Regions from separate parts of the Streptomyces sp. NPDC017095 genome, predicted to be linked through region 3. Evidence: riboswitches for the same ligand, from Rfam matches in the RefSeq annotation. Region 3 holds a riboswitch; each other region holds the start of a gene.
The links. A riboswitch is a leader RNA that binds a small molecule or an ion and turns the genes downstream of it on or off. The one in region 3 is predicted to bind S-adenosylmethionine.

Region 1 (3,267 bases), on a different contig from region 3:
GTCGCGTGACGGGAACGGGCGGACAGGCCCTGGGGCGCGGCCGGGCGCGCGGCGGGCCGGCGTCAGACCGCCGGGACGCAGCGGCCCTCCTCCGTGCGGTACTGCCACTTCGCGCCGTCCCGGACCAGTTCCCGCACCGCGGTGACGAAGCGCTCGACGTGCTCGTCCGGGGTGCCCGCGCCGAAGCTGACACGGATGGCGTTGAGGGACTTCTCGCCCGGGGCCGCCTCCGGGGCGCCGCACTCGCCCTGGGTCTGCGGGTCGCTGCCGAGCAGGGTGCGCACCAGCGGGTGGGCGCAGAACAGGCCGTCGCGGACGCCGATGCCGTACTCGGCGGAGAGCGCGGCGGCGAAGTGGGAGCTGTTCCAGCCCTCGACGACGAAGGAGATGACGCCGACCCGCGGGGCGTCGTCGCCGAACAGGGACAGCACGCGCACCTCGGGGACCTCGGCCAGGCCCGCGCGGACCTTGGCGATCAGGTGCCGCTCGCGGGCGACCAGGGCGTCCCAGCCGGCCTCGGTGAGCGCCTTGCAGGCGGAGGCGATGGCGTAGGCGCCGATGACGTTCGGGGAGCCGGCCTCGTGCCGGGCCGCGGTCTCGTGCCACTCCACGGCCACGCCGCCGTCCTCGCGCCGGGTGACCTTGCGGCTGGCGCCGCCGCCCGCGAGGTACGGCTCGGCCTCCTGGAGCCAGTCGGCGCGGCCGGCGAGGACACCGGAGCCGAAGGGCGCGTACAGCTTGTGCCCGGAGAAGGCGATCCAGTCCACGTCGAGGTCCGCGACGGACACCGGGTGGTGCGGGGCCAGCTGGGCGGCGTCCAGGACGATCCGGGCGCCGTGGGCGTGCGCGGCGGCGGCCAGTTCGCGCACCGGCCACAGCTCGCCGGTGACGTTGGAGGCGCCGGTGACACAGACCAGGGCCGGGCCGTGCGGGTCGCGCTCGGCGAGGGCGCGCTCCAGGGTCTCCACGGCCTGCCGCGGGGTGCGCGGGGCGTCGAGGTAGGTGACGTCCGCGTGCTGCCAGGGCAGCAGGGAGGCGTGGTGCTCGGTCTCGAAGACGAAGACCCGGCAGCCGGCCGGGACCACCCGGGCCAGCAGGTTGAGGGAGTCGGTGGTGGAGCGGGTGAAGACGACCTGGTCGCCGGGCCGGCAGCCGAGGAACTCGGCGACCGCCGCACGGGCGTTCTCGAACAGGTCGGTGGAGAGCTGGGAGAGGTAGCCGGCCCCGCGGTGGACGCTGCCGTAGTACGGGGCGTAGGCGGCGACGTCGTCCCAGACGCGCTGGAGGGCGGGGGCGCTGGCCGCGTAGTCCAGGGCCGCGTAGGTGACTTCGCCGCCGGTGACCAGCGGCACGGAGACATCTGCCCCCAGAACGGGCAGAGGGGTGCAAACGGACCGGTCGGTGGCAGCGGTGGAGACAGACATGGCGAACTCCCGTGAAGGAATGCGGAACGCGGCGGGGTGAAGAGGGAAAAGGGTGTGCGGAGGCGGGGCTCTGCGGCCCTAACGCATTCGCTTGCTCACGGAAGTCTCCTCGACGACCAGGATCCCTGGTGGTGCGAGGGATCCGCGCTTGCCGTGGACCTTGCTGTCCACGGCCTGGTCTTCACCCGGGGCACCCCGCCACGGACGGAGGGTTGCCGGACAGTCGGCCGGGGCCTCATGACTGTCACTCATGACCTGGTGCAGAAAAGTACGCGAGATGATCGTCGTCCCGCAACCCCGTGTCCGGATCGCGGGACGGCTTCCGGTCACCTCACGCGTTGCTGGCGGCCACCCAGCGCTCCAGCACCCGCCGGGCCGCCCCGGAGTCGATCGACTCCGCGGCCCTCGCCATGCCCGCCCGGAGCTGCTCGGCGAGCGGCGCGTCCGCCGGGTCCAAGGCCACCAGCGCCGCCGCCGCGTTCAGCAGCACGGCGTCCCGTACGGCCCCGTGCTCGCCGTCCAGCAGCCGGCGGGCCACCTGTGCGTTGTACGCCGGGTCGCCGCCGCGCAGGGCCTCCACCGGGACCAGGCGGAGGCCGGCGTCGCGCGGGTCGAAGGACTCCTCGCGGACCTTGCCGTCCCGCACCACCCAGACCCGGGAGGTGGCCGTCGTCGTCAGCTCGTCCAGCCCGTCGTCCCCGCGGAAGACCAGCGAGGAGTTGCCGCGTTCGGCGAGCACGCCCGCGACGATCGGCGCCTCGCGGGCGACGGCCACCCCGACCGCCTGGGCCCGCACCCGCGCCGGGTTGGTCAGCGGGCCGAGCAGGTTGAACACCGTCCGGATGCCCAACTGCCCGCGGGCGGCGCCCACATGGCGCAGCGCCGGGTGGAACTTCACCGCGAAGCAGAAGGTGATGCCGGCCTCGTCGGCGACCTCGGCCACCCGGCGCGGCGACAGGTCGAGGTTGACCCCCAGCTGTCCCAGCACGTCGGAGGAGCCGGACGCCGAGGACGCGGCGCGGTTGCCGTGCTTGACGACCTTCGCGCCGGTGCCGGCCACGACGAGCGAGGACATCGTGGAGATGTTCACCGTCTTGGCTCCGTCGCCGCCGGTGCCGACGATGTCGACGGTGCGGCCGGGCACCTCGATCACGTTCGCGTGCTCGTACATGGTGCGGACCAGGCCGGTGATCTCCTGGACCGTCTGGCCCTTGGCCCGCAGCGCCACCGCGAACCCGGCGATCTGGGCGTCGGTCGCCTCCCCGCGCATGATCCGGTCCATCGCCCACGCGGTGTCGTCCGCGGACAGGTCCCGGCCGTCCAGCAGGCCGTTCAGCAGGGCGGGCCAGGAGCGGCCCGCCGCGGTGTCGCCTCCAGCGGGGGTCACAGCGCTCATCAGCCGCTCCTCGTACAGATTCCTGCTCCGTCGCCCCCCACCCTATCCAGCCCGGCGGCATGGCGAAGGGCCCCGTCCGGCTCGCGGACGGGGCCCTTCGGCGTGGCGTGGCGACGCGGGGATCAGTGGTGGCCGTGGCCGCTCGTGATCTCCTTGTACTCCTCGGCGGACGGCTTCGGGATCTGGTTGTCCTCGCCGAAGTAGGCGTTGGACAGCTTCACCCGCAGCTTGTGCGAGGCAGGCACCTTGCGCTCGACACCGTTCTCGTCGACCGTCGGGCCGATCTCGGCCGGCGTGTACTGCTCGTGCGCGGTGAGCGTGTGCAGCTGCTCCTGGCTGAGCGGCTCGTGCACCTCGATGAACTCACCGTGCGGCAGCCGCTTGATGATGCCGGTCTCGCGGCCGTGCAGCACCTTGTCGCGGTCGCGCCGCTGGAGGCCGAGGCAG
Region 2 (3,267 bases), on a different contig from region 3:
CCGGAGCACTCGTCCGCACACCCATTCACCCGGGGAGACGCATGTCCATCACTCCGCTCGCCGCCGTCCAGCCCGCCCACCGTCCCGCCCCGCTCTTCCGGGGCCGCATCGGCGTCGACGCGCGCAGCGGCCACTACGCCGTGCCGCACCGCTACCGGCTCCACCTGTCGACCGCCTGCCCCGACGGGCTGCGCCTCGCCGTCGGCCACACCCTCCTCGGCCTGGACACCAGCTGTCCGGTCACCTTCCTGCCCGCCGTCCCGGACTGTCCCGGCGGCGGCCACGCGGCGCTGCGCCCGCTGTACGAGGCCAGCGCCCACCACTACACCGGCCCGGCGCTCGGCCCGGTCCTCAGCGACGACTGGTCCGGGCGCATCGTCAGCACCCACACCCCCGACATCCTGCGCGACCTGGACCGGTTCCGGCCGGACGACGACGCCCGCCTGTACCCGGCCGGCCTGGAGTCCGTGCTCGACGCGGTCGAGCGGATGTGCGCCGAGGGCGTCGAGGAGGCCGCGCAGCGCGCCGGCCGGGCCGGCGCCCACCCGGAGGAGCGGGCCGCCGCGCTCGACGTGCTGCTGGACACCCTGGGCCGGCTGGAGCGGCGGCTGCACGGGGAGGAGTACCTGGCCGGCGACCGGCTCACCGCCGCCGACATCGAGCTGTGGGTCGCCCTGCTGCGGCTCGACACCGTCCACCGCTGCCACCTCGACGCCTCCGCCGTGCACCGCGTCGCCGGCCACCGCGCGCTGTGGGCCTACGCCCGCCGGCTCACCGCCCACCCGGCCTTCGGCCGCCATCTCGACCTCGACGGCATCGCCCGCCGCCACCACGGCCACTGCCAGGGCCTGGAGGCCGCCGGGGCCGCCGTCCAGATCCTGGACTGGGCGAGCCACGCCGGACAGCCTTCGCAGGCCCGCCGCAGGTGACAGCGGTCGGCCACCGTCCACAAGGCGGACGGGCGTTGACATTCGAACGGTCAACTGCCTTACTTACGCCTCAGAACGGTCATGAGCGTCAGCGCCAAGCCCTGGCTCGCTGACCGGCAACCCTCGCACCGCGGTGGGGTGCCCCAGGTGACGACCGGACCGGATGACGTTTTCGGTAAGCGCGAGGCCCCGCCGGGCCGGAACAGTGACAGGTGACGCCATGGACGCAGCTCCCAGGACGGCCGTAAGCCGCCCTCAGGGCTGCGTGCCGTCGTACGCCGGCCTGCTCGTCGCCGACCGTGCCGTCGATCTGCTCCGCGTGAACAGCGCACTGTGTACCGCACCGGGCTCTGCCCGCCGCCAGGGCTGAGGACTCCTCCCCACCCTCGCGTCCCCGCCGCGCACCCGCCGCCCGGTGTGCCGTCGTCCGCCCAGCCCCCGGTTCCGCGCCAGCCCCGTGCGCCGCCTCGTGCCCCCGTGCCGTCGTGGCCCACGCCCGCCCGGCCGCGGCCCGGGGTGTCCGACTCCGGAGCCCCTCATGAGTGAACCTCCAGGCGCCGTCTCCCTCGCCGAGGCGCCGATACCCGCCGACATACCGTCAAGAGCACTGAAGGCGCAGCGAGTTCAGCCGCTGCGCCGGCCCGGCCGGTGGATCGTCACCGCCGCCGTGCTCGTGCTCGTCGCGCAGATCCTGCACGGTCTGGTCACGAACCCCTTCTACCAGTGGGACCGCTTCCGCTACTGGTTCCTGCGCCCGACCGTCCTCGACGGACTCCTCGTCACCCTCGAAGCCGCCGCGCTCAGCGCCGTCCTCGGGCTCCTCGGAGGCGTCCTGCTCGCCCTCGCCCGGCTCTCCGGAAGCCCGGTGCTGCGCGCGGTCAGCTGGACGTACACCTGGCTGTTCCGCTCCGTGCCGCTGATCGTGGTGCTGATCTTCCTGTACAACTTCAGCGCCCTGTACAAGACCTTGAGCCTCGGCGTGCCGTTCGGCCCGGCCTTCGTCACCTTCGACGAGTCGCGGCTGGCCACCGACCTGACGATCGCCGTGGTCGGCCTCAGCCTCAACGAGGCGGCGTACGCGGCCGAGGTGGTCCGCGCCGGCGTCCTCTCCGTCGACCAGGGACAGCACGAGGCGGCCGCCGCGCTCGGCCTGCCCCGCGGCTACCGGTTCCGCAGAATCGTCCTCCCGCAGGCCCTCAGGTCCATCACCCCGAACTACGTCAACCAGCTGATCGGCCTGATCAAGGGCACGTCCCTGGTGTTCTACGTGTCCCTGCTCGACCTGTTCGGCACGGTGCAGTCGATGGGCAGCACCTACCCCGGAGACGTGGTGCCGCTGCTGCTGGTCGCCACCGTCTGGTACCTGATCCTGACCAGCGCCGTGTCCGTCGTCCAGTTCTACGTCGAGCGGTACTACGCCCGGGGCGCCACCCGCACCCTGCCGCCGACCCCGCTGCAGAAGGTCCGCGCCCGGCTGACGGACCTGCGGGCCCGGCTGCGCAGGGAGGCCGCCGTATGACCACCGCACACACCCCGGCGAAGACCGTGCCCGCCGCGCCCGCCGCGCTCGAAGTGCACGACGTCCACAAGTGGTACGGCGCCCACCGCGTCCTCGACGGCATCGACCTGACCGTCCGCCCCGGCGAGGTCACGGTGATCCTCGGGCCCTCCGGTTCCGGCAAGTCGACCCTGCTCCGGGTGATCAACCACCTGGAGAAGCCCGAGATCGGGCACGTCAGCGTGGGCGGCGAACTGATCGGCGTGAAGCGGCACGGGAACCGGCTGAAGGAACTCGGCGAGCGCGCCATCCTCGCCCAGCGCGGCCGTATCGGCTTCGTCTTCCAGAACTTCAACCTCTTCCCGCACCTGACCGTCCTGGACAACATCGCCGCCGCGCCCGTCGCCACCGGCGGACTGAGCCGGCCGGCGGCCCGGGAACTCGCCCGCGAACTGCTCGTCCGCGTCGGCCTCGGCGACAAGTGCGACGCCTATCCACGGCAGTTGTCCGGCGGACAGCAGCAGCGGGTCGCCATCGCCCGCGCCCTCGCGCTGCGGCCCGGGATCATCCTCTTCGACGAACCGACCTCGGCGCTCGACCCCGAACTCGTCGGCGAGGTGCTGGCCGTCATCAAGGACCTCGCGAGCGGCGGCACCACCCTCGTCATCGTCACCCACGAGATCGGCTTCGCCCGCGAGGTCGCCGACCGCGTCGTCTTCATCGACGCCGGCCGGATCGTGGAACAGGGCCCGCCCGCCGAGGTGCTGGACAACCCCCGGCACGAACGCACCCGCGACTTCCTCGCCAAGGTCCTCTGACCGCCCGACCGCCTGACCGCCT
Region 3 (3,267 bases):
TCCCCGGCCGGCAGCAGCCCGCCGTCCGCGCGCCGGACGGCGGCCCGGTCGCCGTCGCCGAGCGCGGCGCACACCCACACCGAGCCGGCGTCCGAGCCGATGGCGGACAGCCCCGAGACCAGTCCGCCGCCGCCCCTTCTGGCGTGCAGTGAGCCGTCCTCGTGTACCTGGTAGGACACCGGGCCGCGATTCGACGCGACCAGCACCCGGGCTTTCTCGGCAGGATCGTGCGTGGGAGCCATACGCCTCAACCTAGCCCGGCCCGTAAACCCTCAAACGTGCGATCCACCTGCGGAGCCGACCGTATACGGCCCGTTCACGCCACCTTCCGTTCGGCGTACTCGGCGATCTCCGCCATGGGCGGCCGCTCCTCGGTGTCCACCGAGTACGTGCGCGGCTCGAAACCGTCCTCGCCCCGCTCGAACTGGGTCAGTGCGGGCCGGATGAGATGGCCGCGGGCCAGCCGTAGCTGTGCGGTGCGGTAGATCGCGGCGGCCATCCGGCCGAGGGCCTGGCCGTCCTGGTGGCGGTGCTTGCGCACGCCCACGTCGACCTGGGCCAGCGCGTCCAGGCCGGCCAGGTGCAGCGCGTCCACCAGCATGCCCAGCTCCACGCCGTAGCCGACCGGGAACGGCAACTGCTCCAGCAGGGAGCGGCGGGCCGCGTACTCGCCGCCCAGCGGCTGCACGAACCCGGCAAGCTGCGGCCAGTGCATGTTCAGCAGCGGCCGGGCCATCAGCTCGGTGACCCGGCCGCCCTGCCCCGCGGCACCGGCGAGCGGACGGTCGTACATCGCCTTGACCAGGTCCACGTCCGGGTCGGTGAGCAGCGGTCCGACGATCCCCGAGACGAAGTCGGAGGAGAAGTCCCGCAGGTCGGCGTCGATGAAGCACAGGATGTCCCCGCGGGTCACCAGCAGCGAGCGCCACAGCACCTCGCCCTTGCCGGGGACGGCGGGGAGGCGGGGCAGGATCTCGTCGCGGTGGACCACCCGGGCGCCCGCGCGCGCGGCGACCTCGAAGGTGCGGTCGGTGGAGCCGGAGTCGACGACCACGATCTCGTCGACGAGCGGCACCCGCTCCACGAGGTCGTGCCGGATGACGGTGACGATGTCGCCCACCGTCGCCTCCTCGTTGAGGGCGGGCAGGACGACGCTGATCGTCCGGCCCGTGCGCTGCTTGGCGGCCAGCACCTGGTGCAGCGGGCGGTCGGCCACGGACCAGGAGCGGGTGCTCAGCCAGCGCTCGACTTCTTCCAGCACGGTCGGCGGCTCCTCACTGTCACGACCACACGTCTCCGTGTGATGCATCTCGCGGTTCGGACGACTATCTCAACTGTCCTGGCCGTCGGTTACAGTCTTGAACAACGCCGGTGACCATCGCATGTCGGGGTCGGCGGGCGTTCACACAACCGCATACAGCTCATCCAGAGGGGCAGAGGGACACGGCCCGATGAAGCCCCGGCAACCCTCCAGCCGGTACTCGTCTTCCACGCGAGGCTCCCGGCTAGGGAAGGTGCCAAATCCGTCTCGCGACGAGATGCGTCGTGAGGAAGATGAGGAGAAAGGGCCTCGCCTCACATGGCTGTGCAGACAGTTGCCACCACCAGCGAATCCGCCGTCGACCTCGGCCCCGCCGCCGCCCTGAGCTGTCGCGAGTGCGGCCACCGGGTGCCGCTCGGACCGGTCTTCGCCTGCCAGGAGTGCTTCGGCCCGCTGGAGATCGCCTACGACTTCTCCGCCTACGACACCGAGGAACTGCGGCGCCGCATCGAGGCCGGCCCCGCCAGCATCTGGCGGTACGCGCCGCTGCTGCCGGTCCCGGCGGACGTGGCCGGCAAGCCCAACCTCAACCCGGGCTGGACCCGGCTGGTCAAGGCCGACAACCTGGCCCGCGAACTGGGCGTGACCGGCGGCCTGTACATCAAGGACGACTCCGGCAACCCGACCCACTCCTTCAAGGACCGGGTCGTCGCCCAGGCCCTGGAGGCCGCCCGCGCCTTCGGCTTCACCACGCTCTCCTGCTCCTCCACCGGCAACCTGGCCGGCGCCGTCGGCGCCGCCGCCGCCCGGGCCGGTCTGCGCTCCTGTGTGTTCATCCCGCACGACCTGGAGCAGGCCAAGATCGTCATGGCCGCGGTCTACGGCGGTGACCTCGTCGGCATCGAGGGCAACTACGACGACGTCAACCGCTTCTGTTCCGAGCTGATCGGCGACCCGGCCGGCGAGGGCTGGGGCTTCGTCAACGTCAACCTGCGGCCGTACTACGCGGAGGGCTCCAAGACCCTGGCGTACGAGATCTGCGAGCAGCTCGGCTGGCGGCTGCCCGACCAGCTCGTGATCCCGATCGCCTCCGGCTCCCAGCTGACGAAGGTCGACAAGGGGCTCCAGGAGCTGATCAGGCTGGGCCTGGTCGAGGACCGGCCGTACAAGATCTTCGGCGCCCAGGCCGCGGGCTGCTCGCCGGTGTCCACCGCCTTCAAGGCCGGCCACGACGTGGTCCGCCCGCAGAAGCCGGACACCATCGCCAAGTCCCTGGCGATCGGCAACCCGGCCGACGGGCCGTACGTCCTGGACATCGCGCGCCGCACCGGCGGTGCCGTGGAGGACGTGACGGACGAGCAGGTCGTGGACGCGATCAGGCTGCTCGCCCGCACCGAGGGGATCTTCGCGGAGACGGCGGGCGGGGTCACCGTCGGCGTCGCCCGCAAGCTGCTCGAGGACGGCCTGCTGGACCCGGCGAAGACCACGGTCGTCCTGAACACCGGCGACGGCCTGAAGACCCTGGACGCGGTGGCCGGCACCGGTCTGACCGCCACCATCCGCCCGACCCTGGACTCCTTCCGAGAGGCTGGCCTCGCATGAGCGTGACCGTTCGCATCCCCACCATCCTGCGCACCTACACCGGCGGCCGGGCCGAGGTCGCCGCCGAGGGCGGGACGCTCGGCGAGGTCATCGCCGACCTGGAGAAGAACCACACCGGGATCGCCGCCCGGGTCCTGGACGACCAGGGCAAGCTGCGCCGGTTCGTCAACGTGTACGTCGACGACGACGACGTGCGGTTCGAGCAGGGCCTGGACACGGCGACCCCCGACGGCGCCGGCGTCTCGATCATCCCGGCGGTCGCCGGCGGCTGATCGTCGCCCCCGGTCACCGCGGTAACCGAGCGTTCATCGGATTGCCCCCTCCGTAAGAGAAACGGAGGGGGCAATTCTGTGTGATTGAGCGCGGTAGAGTTGGGGAACACGGTCGCGGCCGTCGCGCCGCGG

Region 1: linked by a shared signal. The riboswitch ahead of ACH4OA_RS23090 (aminotransferase class V-fold PLP-dependent enzyme) and the one ahead of thrC (threonine synthase) in region 3 are both predicted to bind S-adenosylmethionine.
Region 2: linked by a shared signal. The riboswitch ahead of ACH4OA_RS02405 (amino acid ABC transporter permease) and the one ahead of thrC (threonine synthase) in region 3 are both predicted to bind S-adenosylmethionine.

What each region holds. Positions count from the first base shown of each region.
Region 1 is NZ_JBIROU010000011.1:159,387-162,653, forward strand. It holds gene ACH4OA_RS23090 (aminotransferase class V-fold PLP-dependent enzyme) at 63-1,424, opposite strand; SAM riboswitch class IV at 1,564-1,680, opposite strand; gene trpD (anthranilate phosphoribosyltransferase) at 1,756-2,820, opposite strand; gene ACH4OA_RS23100 (cytochrome bc complex cytochrome b subunit) at 2,943-3,267, opposite strand, start outside.
Region 2 is NZ_JBIROU010000001.1:615,110-618,376, reverse strand. It holds gene ACH4OA_RS02410 (glutathione S-transferase C-terminal domain-containing protein) at 42-929, shown strand; SAM riboswitch class IV at 1,007-1,117, shown strand; gene ACH4OA_RS02405 (amino acid ABC transporter permease) at 1,468-2,448, shown strand; gene ACH4OA_RS02400 (amino acid ABC transporter ATP-binding protein) at 2,445-3,245, shown strand.
Region 3 is NZ_JBIROU010000004.1:364,558-367,824, reverse strand. It holds gene ACH4OA_RS10820 (trehalose-6-phosphate synthase) at 1-206, opposite strand, end outside; gene ACH4OA_RS10815 (glucosyl-3-phosphoglycerate synthase) at 317-1,261, opposite strand; SAM riboswitch class I at 1,419-1,561, shown strand; gene thrC (threonine synthase) at 1,580-2,863, shown strand; gene ACH4OA_RS10805 (MoaD/ThiS family protein) at 2,860-3,135, shown strand.